Regions from separate parts of the Mycobacterium haemophilum DSM 44634 genome, predicted to be linked through region 1. Evidence: predicted binding sites of a transcription regulator. Region 1 holds the regulator's gene; the other holds the start of a gene.

The links. Region 1 encodes LexA, which represses DNA repair genes until DNA is damaged. Its sites were predicted from a motif close to CGAACANNTGTTCG; they were not measured.
Region 2: the regulator LexA is predicted to act here: its motif matches at 2,920-2,933, upstream of ruvC (crossover junction endodeoxyribonuclease RuvC).

Annotation. Positions count from the first base shown of each region.
Region 1 is NZ_CP011883.2:1,612,126-1,619,298, forward strand. It holds gene B586_RS20820 (hypothetical protein) at 687-839, opposite strand; gene B586_RS07695 (LGFP repeat-containing protein) at 1,349-3,439, shown strand; gene lexA (transcriptional repressor LexA) at 3,478-4,185, opposite strand; gene B586_RS07705 (LysM peptidoglycan-binding domain-containing protein) at 4,409-4,903, shown strand; gene nrdR (transcriptional regulator NrdR) at 5,067-5,531, shown strand; gene B586_RS07715 (LysR substrate-binding domain-containing protein) at 5,767-6,324, opposite strand; gene B586_RS07720 (peroxynitrite isomerase) at 6,638-7,123, shown strand; gene B586_RS07725 (PhzF family phenazine biosynthesis protein) at 7,163-7,173, opposite strand, start outside.
Region 2 is NZ_CP011883.2:1,740,062-1,747,234, reverse strand. It holds gene B586_RS08405 (hypothetical protein) at 1-29, opposite strand, end outside; gene B586_RS08400 (DUF1304 domain-containing protein) at 155-541, opposite strand; gene ruvB (Holliday junction branch migration DNA helicase RuvB) at 556-1,602, opposite strand; partial or broken gene B586_RS21980 (hypothetical protein) at 1,638-1,727, opposite strand; gene ruvA (Holliday junction branch migration protein RuvA) at 1,724-2,335, opposite strand; gene ruvC (crossover junction endodeoxyribonuclease RuvC) at 2,332-2,898, opposite strand; gene B586_RS08380 (DUF4178 domain-containing protein) at 3,073-3,696, shown strand; gene B586_RS08375 (DUF2617 family protein) at 3,717-4,229, shown strand; gene B586_RS08370 (DUF4247 domain-containing protein) at 4,226-4,657, shown strand; gene B586_RS08365 (DUF350 domain-containing protein) at 4,676-5,131, shown strand; gene B586_RS08360 (polyamine aminopropyltransferase) at 5,128-6,717, shown strand; gene B586_RS08355 (YebC/PmpR family DNA-binding transcriptional regulator) at 6,719-7,173, opposite strand, start outside.

The sequences.
Region 1 (7,173 bases):
CCAGCAACGGTTCGGCCTCTTCTCAGAGAGCGGAACTGTTTCTCTGCAAACAGTTTCGGGTCTGGCTCACGTGAGGGGGCCGGCGTGGGCCCCGCGTAGTGCTCATCGACAATAGAGGTCTCCCGGGGCTGCGCATCAGGGCGCCGTGGCCGACCACGACCGCCACGGTGGTGCCGATTAGGCCAGTGGGCACCACGTAGCGGAGCCCTAAACCAGCCCGGTTCACATTAGTTGGCGGCGGTGATGTCGATGCTGGGTGTGCAGTCGAGGAATTTGGTGGGTTCGGGTAGGTCGAGCGCGGCCAGGATAGTCTTCTGGCTGTGTGGGTTTCGGCGGCACGGATGAGAAGTAGTGCTAGCCAACATAGTTGAATGTGGGCGCGATGCGGTCTTCGCGGTGGTGGCAGACCGGGTGCAGCCCGAGACTGGTTTTGGCGTCGCGTCAGCCGCACTCGACGGCGAGCAGCTGCTGGTAAGCGGGCGGCCTCGGCGTTGGTGTGGCGTAGCTTCTCGGTATGGATGTGGTGCCCGCCGGCGCAGCCGAGATAGGCGCGGTTAGCGGCGGAGGCCAATGCCGCGATCGACGACCCCTACCAGCCGGTGCAGGTTCTAGGCTCCTAAGTTGTCTTTGACCGTGCGGACGATCCGCTGATCGCTCCGGCTGCCCGGGAAAAGTCCAGCAGCACACTAGGATTCCGTCACGGGTTGCGGCTCGAGCTCGGCCAGTTCGTCGGGTGTGTCGACCTCCCAGTAGGTGCAAGTGGCGTCGACGAAGACGATGTCTATGTCTATGTCGGCTGCGGGACGCTTGGATGGTCGGATAGTCGGCGAGATTTCCAATGCCTATGCACGGTGCCATGGTTGGGCCGCCGAGGCCGAGCGCTCGGCAGCCGAGGACGTCGATCCCGAGCCAGATCGTCGAAGCATCATGGCTCACGTTAACGTCAGCACATGTTTCTCACGTACATGCAAAGTTGCGTGGAAGACGGGGTCAAGCAACAAGCCGGCGGTCATAACGTTGGTGAGCGCTTAGGTAACTCTGGAAACGCCCACCTTAACGACGCTTCCGTGCGCGGCATCCGCCGGGCGGCAAGGTCTCGCTCGGTAACCCCAATGTGGCGCGTGCTGTGCGGTCGGTCGCGACACCGGCATGGCACGGCATCATTTCGACATCGACTCGGTATCCGTTCTCGTATTATTTTTGATTTAACTTCGCAATTGTCGTTCGCTGGAGCAAAGCTATCCGGGCCCGGCGATAATACGGGCCGTACTGGGGGAACCCGCTCGTCGGGCGGGCACGGTACGGGCATGACCACAGAATCGGGCATGTCCGTTGGCTGGGTGACTTGGTGAATGGGCAGAGAGGTCTAGTGGGCAAGAGGGTAAAGAGGGCGCTGGCCAGCTTGGCGGCCACAGCGGCGGCCACCGTGTTGCTGGCGCCTGTGGTGACTGCGTCTCCCACCGGTGACGCTGACGACGCTATTACCGCCGCGTGGGACAAGGCCGGTGGTGACAATTCGGTGCTTGGTGCCAAGAAGGGCGAGGTGTACGCCGTCGGCGGCGGTTTCGCCCAGGACTTTGCGTCCGGCAAGATGTTCTTCACCACGGCCACCGGCGCCAAGTTGATGTACGGGCCAATCCTGGACAAATACGAGTCACTAGGTGGTCCGGTCAACAGCGATCTGGGATTCCCGACCATCGACGAAGTGCCCGGTCTAGCTGGACCCGACAGCCGAGTGAGTACGTTCTCCGCCAGCGACAAGCCGGTGATTTTCTGGACAGCTGACCACGGCGCATATGTCGTGCGCGGTGCGGTCAACGCGGCCTGGGACAAACTCGGTAGCTCAGGCGGCGTCCTCGGTGTCCCGGTCGCAGATGAAAGCTTCGACGGTGAGGTTATCTCGCAGAAGTTCAGTGGCGGCGCAGTCTCGTGGAATAAGAAAACCAACGAGTTCGCCACCGAGCCGGCGGCACTGGCCGAGCAGCTAAAAGGCCTGCTGGTGGCGACCGATCCCACCACGGCCATCAGCATGGCCTGGCGCGCGGCTGGCGGCGCTTCGGGTCCGCTAGGCGCCAAGCAGGGCGGGCAGCATCCCATCGGCGGTGACGGACTTGTCCAGGACTTCGCTGGCGGCAAGGTGTTTTTCAGCCAAGCCACCGGTGCTAATGCGGTTGAGAGCGACATTCTGGCTAAGTACGAGTCGCTGGGCGGGCCGGTCGGCAGCGACTTGGGTTTCCCCACCGCCAATGAAAGCGACGGCGGTATCGCTCCCGCCAGCCGGATCGCCGTGTTCTCCGCAGCCGATAAGCCGGTGATCTTCTGGACACCCGACCACGGCGCGTTTGTCGTGCGCGGAGCGATGAAGGCGGCGTGGGACAAACTCAAAGGCCCCACTGGCAAACTCGGCGCGCCGGTCGCAGACCAAGCAGTGGACGGTGACGTGATCTCGCAGAAGTTCACCGGCGGCAAGATCTCGTGGAACCGCGCCAATAACACCTTCACCACCGATCCGGCGAACCTGGCGCCGCTGTTGTCTGGTCTGCAGGTGTCCGGGCAGAACCAGCCCAGTGCGTCGGCGATGCCACCCCACGCCAAGAAAGCCACCTGGCATTGGTGGTGGCTGGTGGCTGCGGTCGCAGTGCTGCTAGTGATCGTGATGTTCGTCGTGCTGGCGCTCGGGTGGCGTCGGCGTCGCACCGCCCACGACATCGCTGCTTACGAGCATGACCACGATGTGGACGTTGGCTGGGATGCCCGAGACGCCGCAGTTGACGGGCGGTGGACCTACAACGCCGAGTCCGGTACCGCGCATCCGGCGCGTGATGTCGAACCCGGGCCGACGGTCAGCTGGTTGCGCGGAGCACCGGACGCTACCGGCCTGGCCTGGGATGTTGCGCCTGGGGATGTTGCGCCTGGCGGGGTGTTCGGTGGTGAATTGCCGTCCGGCTCCGAAGAGGCCTTAGGACTCGACCAGGACGATCCCGACGCGGTGGATACCGATTCGATACCGGTCGTGTCTGATGCCGACTTTCCGCATGCCGCCCTGGCGGATGCCGTGGCGTCGGATGCCGCGCACTGGGATGCTGAGGCCGCGGAGGTCGTCGCCACTGACACGAGCGTGTCGGAAGCCGGTGCTTCCGACACCGAGGTGAGCACTGGGCGACACGCGGCCGTCGATATGGCCGATGCGCTGGACGCGTCCTCCCCGGGGGCCACTGCTCCGCGGATGCCGTTGCGGCCAGGCCCGACTCTGCGGCCGACAATCCACCTGCCGCTGGATGACCCCTATCAGGTGCCCGACGGTTATCCCATTAAGGCCAGTCCGCGCTTCGGCCTGTACTACACCCCGGAGAGCGCGCTCTACCACGACACGCTCGCCGAAATCTGGCTAGCCAACGAAGAAATCGCACAGGCCAACGGCTTTATCAAGGCCGACTAACGACGGCCCGGTCGGCTACGCACGGGACTCCGCGGCGGCTATATCTTGCGGATTACTGTGACGACCTTGCCAAGCACCGTCGCGTCGTTGCCGGGAATGGGATCGAACGCCGGATTGTGCGGCATCAGCCACACCTGACCGCCCGCGCGTTTGAACGTCTTCACGGTGGCCTCACCGTCAATCATGGCTGCGACGATATCGCCGTTGTCGGCGACGTTCTGTTGCCGCACGACCACCCAGTCGCCGTCGCAGATCGCGGCCTCGACCATCGAGTCGCCGACCACCTTGAGGAGAAACAGCGTGCCCTCGCCGACCAGCTCACGGGGCAGCGGAAAGACGTCTTCGACAGCTTCCTCGGCGAGGATCGGGCCACCGGCCGCGATGCGCCCGAGGACCGGGACGAAGGTGGGCTCCGGCAAGACGTCCGAGCCGGCGACCTCGGTGAGGACAGCGGGTCCGGTTGCCGGGGTCTCCTCGGCACCGCGGACATCGACAGCTCGCGGGCGATTCGGGTCACGGCGCAGGTAGCCCTTGCGTTCAAGGGTGCGCAGCTGGTGAGCCACCGAGGAGGTCGACGTCAGACCGACGGCATCGCCGATTTCTCGGATGCTGGGCGGGTATCCGCGGCTGGTGACCGAGGCCCGGATGACGTTCAGGATGGTGCGTTGCCGCTCGGTGAGCCCTGAATCCACGGAATGCAAGCGGCCGTCGGCGGTGATGCCTGATGTGTCGTTGCTGTCGCTCATGGCACTGAATGTAGTCCGATGCCGCCCAAGAATCAAACATGTGTTCGACAGTGTGTCGCGGGACCGGGCCCCTGTCACGGTCTTGGGCGGGCGCACTTGTCGGTGGTCTGAATTAGCGTCGGGCACGTTCCGACACGCTTCGATCAAATGTTCGGCTATCGAACGCATGAGCGACTAGTGTGTCGAACACACGAGCGAGAAATAGTCGACCGGAGGAACGCATATGACAGTCATCTACGCAGTCCCGCCGCGTACCGGGAATGTACGGCGCCCGATGAACCGACCGATCCCTGGACCTCGCTGCGGCCGCGATGAGCTGACCGGGTCTCGAAGGCCGGCCCCGTCGAGGCCAGCGGGAGCGCCGATGCGCTACTCCGGCAGCGGAGTCGTGATGTCGGTTGCCACCCATCGTGGGTGTCCCGTTTCACTCGCGAAGACGATCGGGCTGGCCCTGCTCGCCGGCGTGATCACCCTCTGGCTGGGCCTAATGGCCCACTTCAGCCAGGTGATCAACGGCGACGCCGCCGGCTTTGCCGCCCATGTGCCCGACAGGCTAGCCGTGGTGCGGGTTGAAGCCGGCGAGTCGCTTCAGGACGTGGCTGCCCGGGTAGCTCCCGACGCGCCGGTTCGCCAGGTTAGCGAGCGCATCCGTGAACTCAACGCACTGAATTCGCCGGCGCTCGTCGCGGGCCAGACTCTGATCGCGCCGGTCGGCTGACGGCGTGGCGGCGTATTGCGGAAACCGCACTAAGGCAAAGTTATCTGGTGCTCGCGGCGGTGAACGCGCATGTGTGGCGGCAGCGTTCGCCGCGCGGGGCAGTGCGCAGGTACTCTCGGAGTCGTCTGCGATACCTCAACGTCAGCCCGGCGAAGGAGCGGTCATGCATTGCCCGTTCTGCCGGCATCCCGATTCCAGGGTGATTGACTCGCGAGAAACTGATGAAGGCCAAGCGATTCGACGCCGTCGGTCGTGCCCCGAGTGTGGGCGGCGGTTCACCACCGTAGAAACCGCGGTGGTGGCCGTCGTCAAGCGCAGCGGTGTCACGGAGCCCTTCAGCCGGGAGAAGGTCATTCGCGGCGTCCGCCGGGCTTGCCAAGGTCGCCAGGTCGATGACGACGCGCTGAATCTCTTGGCCCAGCAGGTGGAAGACACCGTGCGTGCTGCGGGGTTGCCAGAGGTCCCGAGTCACGAGGTTGGCCTGGCGATCCTTGGGCCGTTGCGTGAACTCGACGAAGTGGCTTACCTGCGTTTCGCGTCGGTATACCGGTCGTTTTCGTCGGCCGACGACTTCGAGCGCGAGATTGAGGCGCTTCGCGCGCACCGCAAGGTGTCCACTCCCAGCTGAGGGATTTGGCTCACCTTGACCGCAAGCCGTCGGCGGTGTGAACGGTTTCAATTTGCCCCCGCTGGTTGGGTGCAACGGCTCGTCGCCAGGCTTCTGGTAGACGAGCCGGGCAACCATCAGCGGATCGGAGTGAGGTCGTGAGAGTTCTGCAGTGCCCGCACCGCGGCGCGCACGGCTGGGCGCGCCGAAATTTCGGAGCGCCACGCAACGTGGACGCGGCGGGCCAGCCGCGGATTCATCCGTAGTGCCGCCAAATTTGATGGCAGATCGGGGCGTGTCCCATCCGGGGGAGCACGGCCACGCCGAGCCCATGGTGCACGAGCGCTAATTGGGTGGCATGCTCTCCGGCGGTGTGGGCGATACGGGGCTCGAATCCGCAGGAGCGCAACGTGTTTACTAGCCAGTTGTGGCACATCGACCCGGCCGGCCAGGCGATCCAGGTCTCGCGGCCGAGCTCGCTTAGCTCCACCTCGGCCGAGTTTGCGGCAGGGTGACTACATGGCTCGATCACGTCGAGCAGGTCGAGACCAAGTGTGGTGTATTCGACTCCTGCCGGTAACGAAATGGGATTGTTGTCCCAGTCGTTGAGGACCAGGACGTCAAGGTCGCCTCGTAGTAATTGGGTGAGCCCGGGGTCGGGTTCGACTTCGCACATTGCCGCGGTTAGATATGCATGCTGGCCAAGCATCACGATGGCGCGAGCGGCGATACCGCGAGCCGCGGTTGCGAAGGCGCCAATATTGATCTGCCCCCCGGACTTCTTGGGCCGTGGCTTCCAGCTCGGCCTGGGCATGGTCCAGGCATGACAGCACGTCGCGTGCGTACGTAGCGAGCAGCGTCCCCGCCTCCGTCAGCCGAACAGGCTCGCCTGCTTATCGACAACCTTCCTCAAGTGCAGGACGACCTCCAGGACGGGGCCGTCGTTGTCTTTGGCGAGAAGACCATCCGCATCCGCCGACTGCCCATCTGAGCCCTGCCCTTTCGTCGGGCCGCCGCCAACCCGCCGGCCACGTTCCTCAAGAACAGTGGGTAGATTCCCGACTTGTCACCAACCCGGCTTCAGTGGGTCGTGTCGGCCCGCATCGCTTCCCCACTAGGCTGACTTCATGCCCGCCGACCTGCATCCCGATCTTGAGGCACTGGCACCGCTGCTTGGTTCGTGGGCCGGTCGGGGCACCGGCAAGTACCCGACGATCCAGCCGTTCGAGTATCTCGAGGAAGTTGTGTTTTCCCATCTGGGTAAACCGTTCCTGACTTACGCGCAGAAGACCAGGGCGGTAGCCGACGGGAAGCCGTTGCACGCTGAGACGGGCTACTTTCGCGTGCCGCAACCGGGTCGCATTGAGCTGGTTCTCGCCCACCCCAGCGGCATCGCGGAAATCGAAGTGGGCACATATTCGGTGACCGGCGATCTCATTGAAGTTGAGCTGGTCACGACAACGATCGGGTTGGCTCCGACCGCCAAACAGGTGACCGCGCTTGGCCGTTCCTTCCGCATCGATGGCGACGAGCTTTCGTATTCGGTGCAGATGGGCGCAGTTGGGCAACCCCTGCAGGATCACCTCACCGCCGTGTTGCACCGAAAGCCCTGAACTCTGGCTGGTCGGCTGGATCGCCGAGCCGGCCCGCGATCAGTCCAGGT
Region 2 (7,173 bases), 130 kb from region 1:
CCGACATGGTCCTTCTCCGCGTGTTTCATCACATCTCCTCGTATCCGCACCGGACGACACCGGCATCGGCTGGGTACCCCGACGGTGCGAGATGTAACCCGCACGCTTGCGCCCGAGGATTCCGGCAATCACATTGCGACAGGTGTGTCTGGTATTACGACAGCAGGCCGAGCACCAGCAGCACGATCGCGATTACCGGGAACGTGCCCTGCGTCAACGCGGCCCGTGCCTTGTCCGGCGACGACACCAGCAGCACAACCGCGGCCAAGGCCATGGATCCGACGCCGGCGAAAATGAGGGCGGCCCCAACGGCGTCGTGTCCCAGGGCAACCCCGACAATGCCGATGCCACTGACGATCGCCAAAAATAAGTTGTAGAAGCCCTGGTTGAATGCGAGCAGCTTGGTGGTCTCAGCTTCCTGCGCAGTCGTGCCGAACGTGGCCCGGGTGCGTGCAGAAGTCCACGTCAACGATTCCATGGTGAAGATGTAGACGTGCAGTACCGCCGCCAGGGCGGCGCAGATCAGACCGGCGGTGATCATCACCCTGCTCCTCGCTACTCGAATAACCCCGGTTGACTCAGCCCGGTAACCCCGGCCGGCGGTGTCATGCCCAGGTGTGTCCAGGCCTGCGCCGTGGCAACCCGGCCGCGCGGGGTGCGCGCCACCATGCCGGCGCGCACCAGAAACGGCTCGCACACCTCTTCGACGGTGGTCGCCTCCTCCCCGACCGCCACCGCTAACGTCGAAACCCCAACCGGGCCGCCACCGAAGCTGCGGGTCAGCGCCGACAGTACCGCCCGATCCAGTCGGTCCAGGCCCAGCTCGTCGACGTCGTAGACCGCCAGCGCCGACTTCGCGACATCGCGGGTGATGACGCCGTCAGCGCGCACCTCGGCGAAGTCACGGACCCGGCGCAGCAACCGGTTGGCGATCCGCGGCGTCCCACGCGACCGTCGAGCGATCTCCGCGCCCGCCTCGGCGCCCAACTCGATGCCCAGAATCCCGGCCGCACGAGCCAACACCCGCTCCAACTCGGCGGGCTCGTAGAAGTCCATGTGCGCGGTGAACCCGAACCGGTCACGCAGCGGCCCGGTCAGCGCGCCGGATCGAGTGGTCGCGCCGACCAGGGTGAAGGGTGCGACTTCCAGGGGAATCGATGTCGCCCCAGGGCCTTTGCCGACGACCACGTCGACCCGAAAGTCTTCCATCGCCAGGTACAGCATCTCCTCCGCGGGCCGGGCGATGCGGTGGATTTCGTCGATGAACAACACGTCGTGCTCGACCAGGTTGGACAACATCGCTGCCAGGTCACCGGCGCGTTCCAGCGCAGGCCCGGACGTCACCCGCAACGAGGAACCAAGTTCAGCAGCGATGATCATGGCCAACGACGTCTTACCCAGCCCCGGCGGGCCGGACAGCAGGATGTGATCCGGCGTGCCGCCACGGTTCTTGGCCCCCTCAATGACCAACTGGAGCTGTTCACGCACCCGTGGCTGACCGATGAACTCCCGCAACGAGCGCGGCCGCAGGCTGACATCGATGTCGCCCTCGCCGACGGTCAGCGCCGGGGAAACATCCCGATCCGAGTAGTCCTCGCTCATTTGCGCCGCTTTCCCCCGCAAGCGGGTGGGGGTACCTCCCGCGCGCGGGGGAGTGCCCCCACCCCATCGCTTCGTCCCCCGCAAGCGGGAGGTGCCCCCACTGCATCGTCGCCGGCGCGGCTCATCGGGCCTTGCCCAGCAACGACAGGGCGGCCCGCAGGGCACTGGACGTCGTCGCCGCGCCATCTTTTCCAAGGTCACCGCTGAGCACCTGATCGGTCGCTTCCTCGGCTTGCTTGGCCGCAAAACCCAGCCCGACCAGGGCTTCGACTACGGGACTTCGCACCGCGTGGCCGTTAGCAGCAGCGCCCGCAGCCGATCCGGGTGCCGCGACCGCACCCACCTTGTCGCGCAACTCCAGCACCATCCGTTCGGCGCCGCGTTTACCGATACCGGGCACCCGAGTCAGCGCGGCAACATCGCTATCGGCCAGTGCCTGCCGCAGCGCCGCCGCGTCGTGCACGGCCAGTGTCGCCATAGCCAGGCGAGGCCCCACTCCCGAAACCGACAGCAACGTCAGGAACAGGTCGCGGTTCTCGGCGTCGGAAAACCCGTACAGCGTCATCGAGTCCTCACGCACGACCATTGCGGTGACCAGCCGGGCCTGACTGCCCTGCCGCAACGTCGCCAACGTCGCCGGTGTCGCGTTTACCCGGTAGCCGATGCCGGCGGCTTCAATGACGGCGTGGTCAAGTGCGACCTCGAGTACCTCGCCGCGGACTGAGGAAATCATCGGGCGGCCTTAACCTTGCTGGCTACCTTGGCCCGATAGGCCTGACGGTGCTGCGCGGCCAGCGCTTCGGCCGCGGCCATCCGGGCGATCATCGGCGCTCTCCAGCAGTGGCAGATCGCCAGGGCCAACGCGTCAGCCGCATCGGCCGGTGTCGGTTTAGCTTGCAGCGCAAGGATTCTGGTGACCATCGCGGTAACTTGCGCCTTGTCGGCGGCACCGTTGCCGGTCACTGCGGCCTTCACCTCGCTGGGGGTATGGAAGTGCACGTCGATACCGCGTCTCGCCGCGGCCAACGCGATCACCCCGCCGGCTTGTGCCGTACCCATCACGGTCGACACATTTTGCTGAGAGAAAACCCGCTCGATGGCCATGACATCCGGATGATGGGTGTCCAGCCAGTGCTCGACGGCATCGCTGATAGCCAGCAATCGCTGAGACACCGGTGCGTCCGAGGGTGTGCGCACCACGTCGACATCCAACGCGACAACGTGGCGACCGCGCCCACTTTCGACGACGGACAACCCGCACCGCGTCAACCCGGGATCGACGCCCATCACGCGCATCACATGCTCCCCATCTAACACCGAACAGTTGTTCGATAGCCTACCGGCCGACTTCGACAGCATCGGGTAGGACACGCTGTGGCACGGCCTGTCGGCCAGCCCGTTACGCCGCCGAGGCAAGCGAAAACTGTTAACTTAATGCGCACACTCGCTGTCCGGCACGGAAGGGTCTGCGTGGGATCACTGCTGGTCGTCCTTGCCGTGGTGCTGTTCATCGCATCCATCGTTATTCTCGTCGTGGCTTTGCGGCGACCCAAGACACCGACTCAGCCGGGCTGGCGTTCCGACCCGCTTTCTTTTAACGCGATGCCGCAATTCGGGCCTCGGCAGCTCGGCCCCGGGGCCATCGTCAGCTACGGCGGCGTCGACTACGTGGTCCGCGGATCGGTCACCTACCGCGAAGGCCCCTTCGTCTGGTGGGAACATCTGCTGGAAGGCGGCGACCAGCCGCTCTGGTTCAGCGTCGAGGACGACGATGGACGTCTCAAACTGGCGATGTGGGTCACCCGCAAAGACCTCGAGTCCTTGCAGCCCGGCGGCCAACAGGTGGTCGACGGCGTGACGTTTAGCGAATCCGAGCGCGGCCATGCCGGCTACACCACCGAAGGCACGACCGGCCTGCCGCCCGGCGGGGAGATGGACTTCGTCGACTACGGCAGTGTTGATCGGGGAGCCGACGAAGCACTGCTGCTGTCGTTCGAACGCTGGGCGCCGGACATGCCGTGGGAAATATCGACCGGCAAGTCCGTGCTAACCGGTGAACTCACCGTCTACCCCGCACCCCCGCCGTCGGCATAAAACCGCAGAGGATTAGGTCGGTGCCGCTTCATCAGCTCGCCATAGCTCCTGTCGACGTCGACGGCAGCAGGCTCGGACTGGCACTCAACGCGCCCGCGCCGCCGCCGCTGGCCAGGTACGTCCTAAAACACCCGGACGGAAGCGTCCTGCTGCTTGGGGTCCTCGGCGCATCGCATGTGGTGACGATCGAACACCCCAGCTGCCGCTTCTCCGAGCAGGTCTCCTGCATCGTCTGCAGCTCTGGAAGCGATCTGCCGGAGTGCGCCGACGCGGCCGGCTACCACCTCACGTCGGCCACCAACACGCACGACGAGGCCACGTTTCGCCGGCTCGCGCACCGACTCCGCGAGCGATGCGCACAGCAAGCCGGGTGGCTTGGCGGCATGTTCCCCGGTGATGATGCCGCGTTGACCGCACTTGCTGCCGCACCCGACGGCACCGGCTGGAGCTGGCAGACGTGGCACCTGTATCCGCGACGTCCTTTGGGGTCTGGCGGGACGGTGGTCCACACGGCGAGTCGGTGGCGTCCATGAGCCGCAATCGCCTGTTGGTGATTGCCGGCGCGTTGGCCGTCACCGCCACCGTGTCGCTGGTTTTCGGAATCATGTTGCTGAACAAGAACATCAGCTCGTATATCGCGTCGCACTATCACGAATACTCCCGTGATGCCAACGGAATTCGCTACGCCTGCACCGGATCACCCGCGCAGGTAGCCCAGACGCTCGCCAACTATCAGACACCCGAAGCGCGCGCCGCCAACGGCACCAACCAATACCTGCGCTACAGCAACAACATTGTGACCGTCGGCCCGGATGGCAACTATCCGTGCAGCATCCGCATCGAACCGCTCAGCGCCGGATACAGCCACGGCACGTTCATATTCCTCGGCCCCGGGTTCACCCCAGGATCACCATCGGGCGGTGCCGGAGGTAGCCCTGGAGGCCCCGGTGGAACGAAATAGCAAAGGAGACAGACAGCCATGAACCTCGCCGTCCAGATCGGAACCGTCGACCTTAATCCCGTCCTGAAAGGCGCGGTCGCGACGATCCTGTACTTTGCGGTCGGTATGGCCGTACTGCTCGTCGGGTTCTACATGGTCGACTGGCTGACCCCGGGAAAGCTGCGCCAGCTGGTGTTCATCGATCGCCGGCCCAACGCTGTCGTCCTCGCTTGCGCCATGTACATCGCGCTCACCACGGTCATCATCAGCGCCATCACCAACAGCTACAGCCAGCTCGGTCAGGGACTGCTCGGCGTGGCGGTGTACGGGTTCATGGGCGTGATTCTGTTGGGAATAGCAATGCTGGCCATACACCTGCTGATACCGGGTAGTTTCCACGAGCACGTCGACGAGCCGGAGCTGCATCCGGGATCGTTCGCGGTGGCGCTGATACTGCTGGCCGTGGGAGGAGTGACCGCCGCCGCGCTGTCATGAGCTCTATTCCGGTGCCCGCAGTCGGCCGGCCCGCCGAGTTTTCGAGACGGTGGCGGGCCGTGCTGCTGGCTGCCGTCGCCGCGTGTGCGGCCTGCGGCATCATTTACGAACTCGCGCTGCTGACCCTGTCGGCAAGCTTGAACGGCGGCGGCATCGTCGCAACTTCACTGATCGTCGCCGGCTACATCGCCGCGCTGGGTGCTGGGGCCTTAGCAGTCAAACCGCTGCTGACGCATGCGGCAATCACCTTCATCGCGGTCGAGGCGCTGCTGGGCATCATCGGCGGCCTGTCCGCGGCGGCGCTCTACGTGGTGTTCGCGTTTATGGACGGGTCAACATGGGTCCTGGCGGTGAGCACAGCGCTGATCGGCGGCCTGGTCGGCGCCGAGGTGCCCCTGCTGATGACGCTGCTGCAACGCGGCCCTGCCGACCCCACTACCGATATCGCCACCGCTACCGGCCGCACACTGGCGAACCTCACCGCAGCCGACTACCTGGGCGCGTTGATCGGCGGGCTTGTCTGGCCCTTCGTTCTGCTGCCGCAGCTGGGGATGATCCGCGGCGCGGCGGCCACCGGCATCATCAACCTGGTCGCCGCGGCTATCGTGTCGGTCTTTCTGCTGCGCCGCGTCGTGTCCCCAACGCAGCTGGTGACGGCGTTGTGCGCGCTGTGCACGGCGCTCGGGCTGCTGGCCACGCTGCTGCTGGGTGCTCGCGACATCGAGACCACCAGCCGGCAACGTCTCTACGCCGACCCGATCATCGCCTACCGGCACACCGCCTACCAGGAGATCGTGGTAACCCGCCGCGGTAACGACATGCGGCTATACCTGGACGGGGGTCTGCAGTTTTCCACCCGGGACGAATACCGGTACACCGAGAGCCTCGTCTACCCCGCACTGGGCAACAATGCACACTCGGTGCTGGTGCTCGGCGGCGGTGACGGCTTAGCGGCCCGCGAACTGCTGCGCCAGCCTGGCATCGGCACGATCGTTCAGGTGGAGCTCGATCCCGCGGTGATTGACGTAGCGCGCACCACACTGCGGGACGCCAACGGCGGCGCGCTGGACAACCCGCGGGTGGCCGTCGTGATCGACGATGCCATGAACTGGTTGCGCACCCCCCACCCGCAGCTGCGCCCCGCCGGAGGCTTTGACGCGGTCATCATCGACCTTCCCGACCCTGATACGCCCGTGCTGGGCCGGCTGTATTCCACCGAGTTCTATGTGTTGGCCGCGCATGCGCTGGCTTCCGCGGGGCTGATGGTTGTGCAGGCAGGCAGCCCGTTTTCCACCCCGACGGCGTTTTGGCGGACGGTCTCGACGATCCAGGCTGCCGGCTACGCCGTCACGCCGTACCACGTCCACGTGCCCACCTTCGGTGACTGGGGGTTCGTCTTGGCGCGCCCCGGCAGCGCCGCGCCCACACCCGGCATGCCGGGCGACGCTCCGCCGCTGCGATTCCTCAACCCGCGAGTGCTCGAGGCTGCCACCGTGTTCTCCGGCGACATCGGGCCGCGCCCGCTCGACCCGTCGACCCTGGAGAACCCGCGCATCGTCGAAGACATGCGCCACGGCTATGACTAGCTCACTCGTCGTCGAGAGCGGCCAGCACCTCGTCGGATAGGTCGACATTGGTCCAGACATTCTGCACGTCGTCGCTGTCCTCCAGCGCGTCGACAAGCTTGAATACCTTGCGGGCGCCATCGAGGTCGACGGGCACGCTGACCGAGGGCTGGAAACTGGCTTCAGCCGACTCATAGTCAATGCCGGCACCTTGCAACGCGGTGCGGACCGCGACCAAATCACCTGGCTCAGAGATCACCTCGAAGCTGTCACCAAGATCGTTGACATCCTCAGCGCCGGCGTCCAGCACCGCGGTGAGCACATCGTCTTCGGTGAGACCGTTCTTCTCCAAGGTGACCACGCCCTTGCGGGAGAACAGGTAGGCCACCGACCCCGGATCGGCCATGGCGCCGCCGTTGCGGGTCATCGCCACCCGCACCTCACTGGCAGCTCGGTTGCGGTTATCAGTCAGGCATT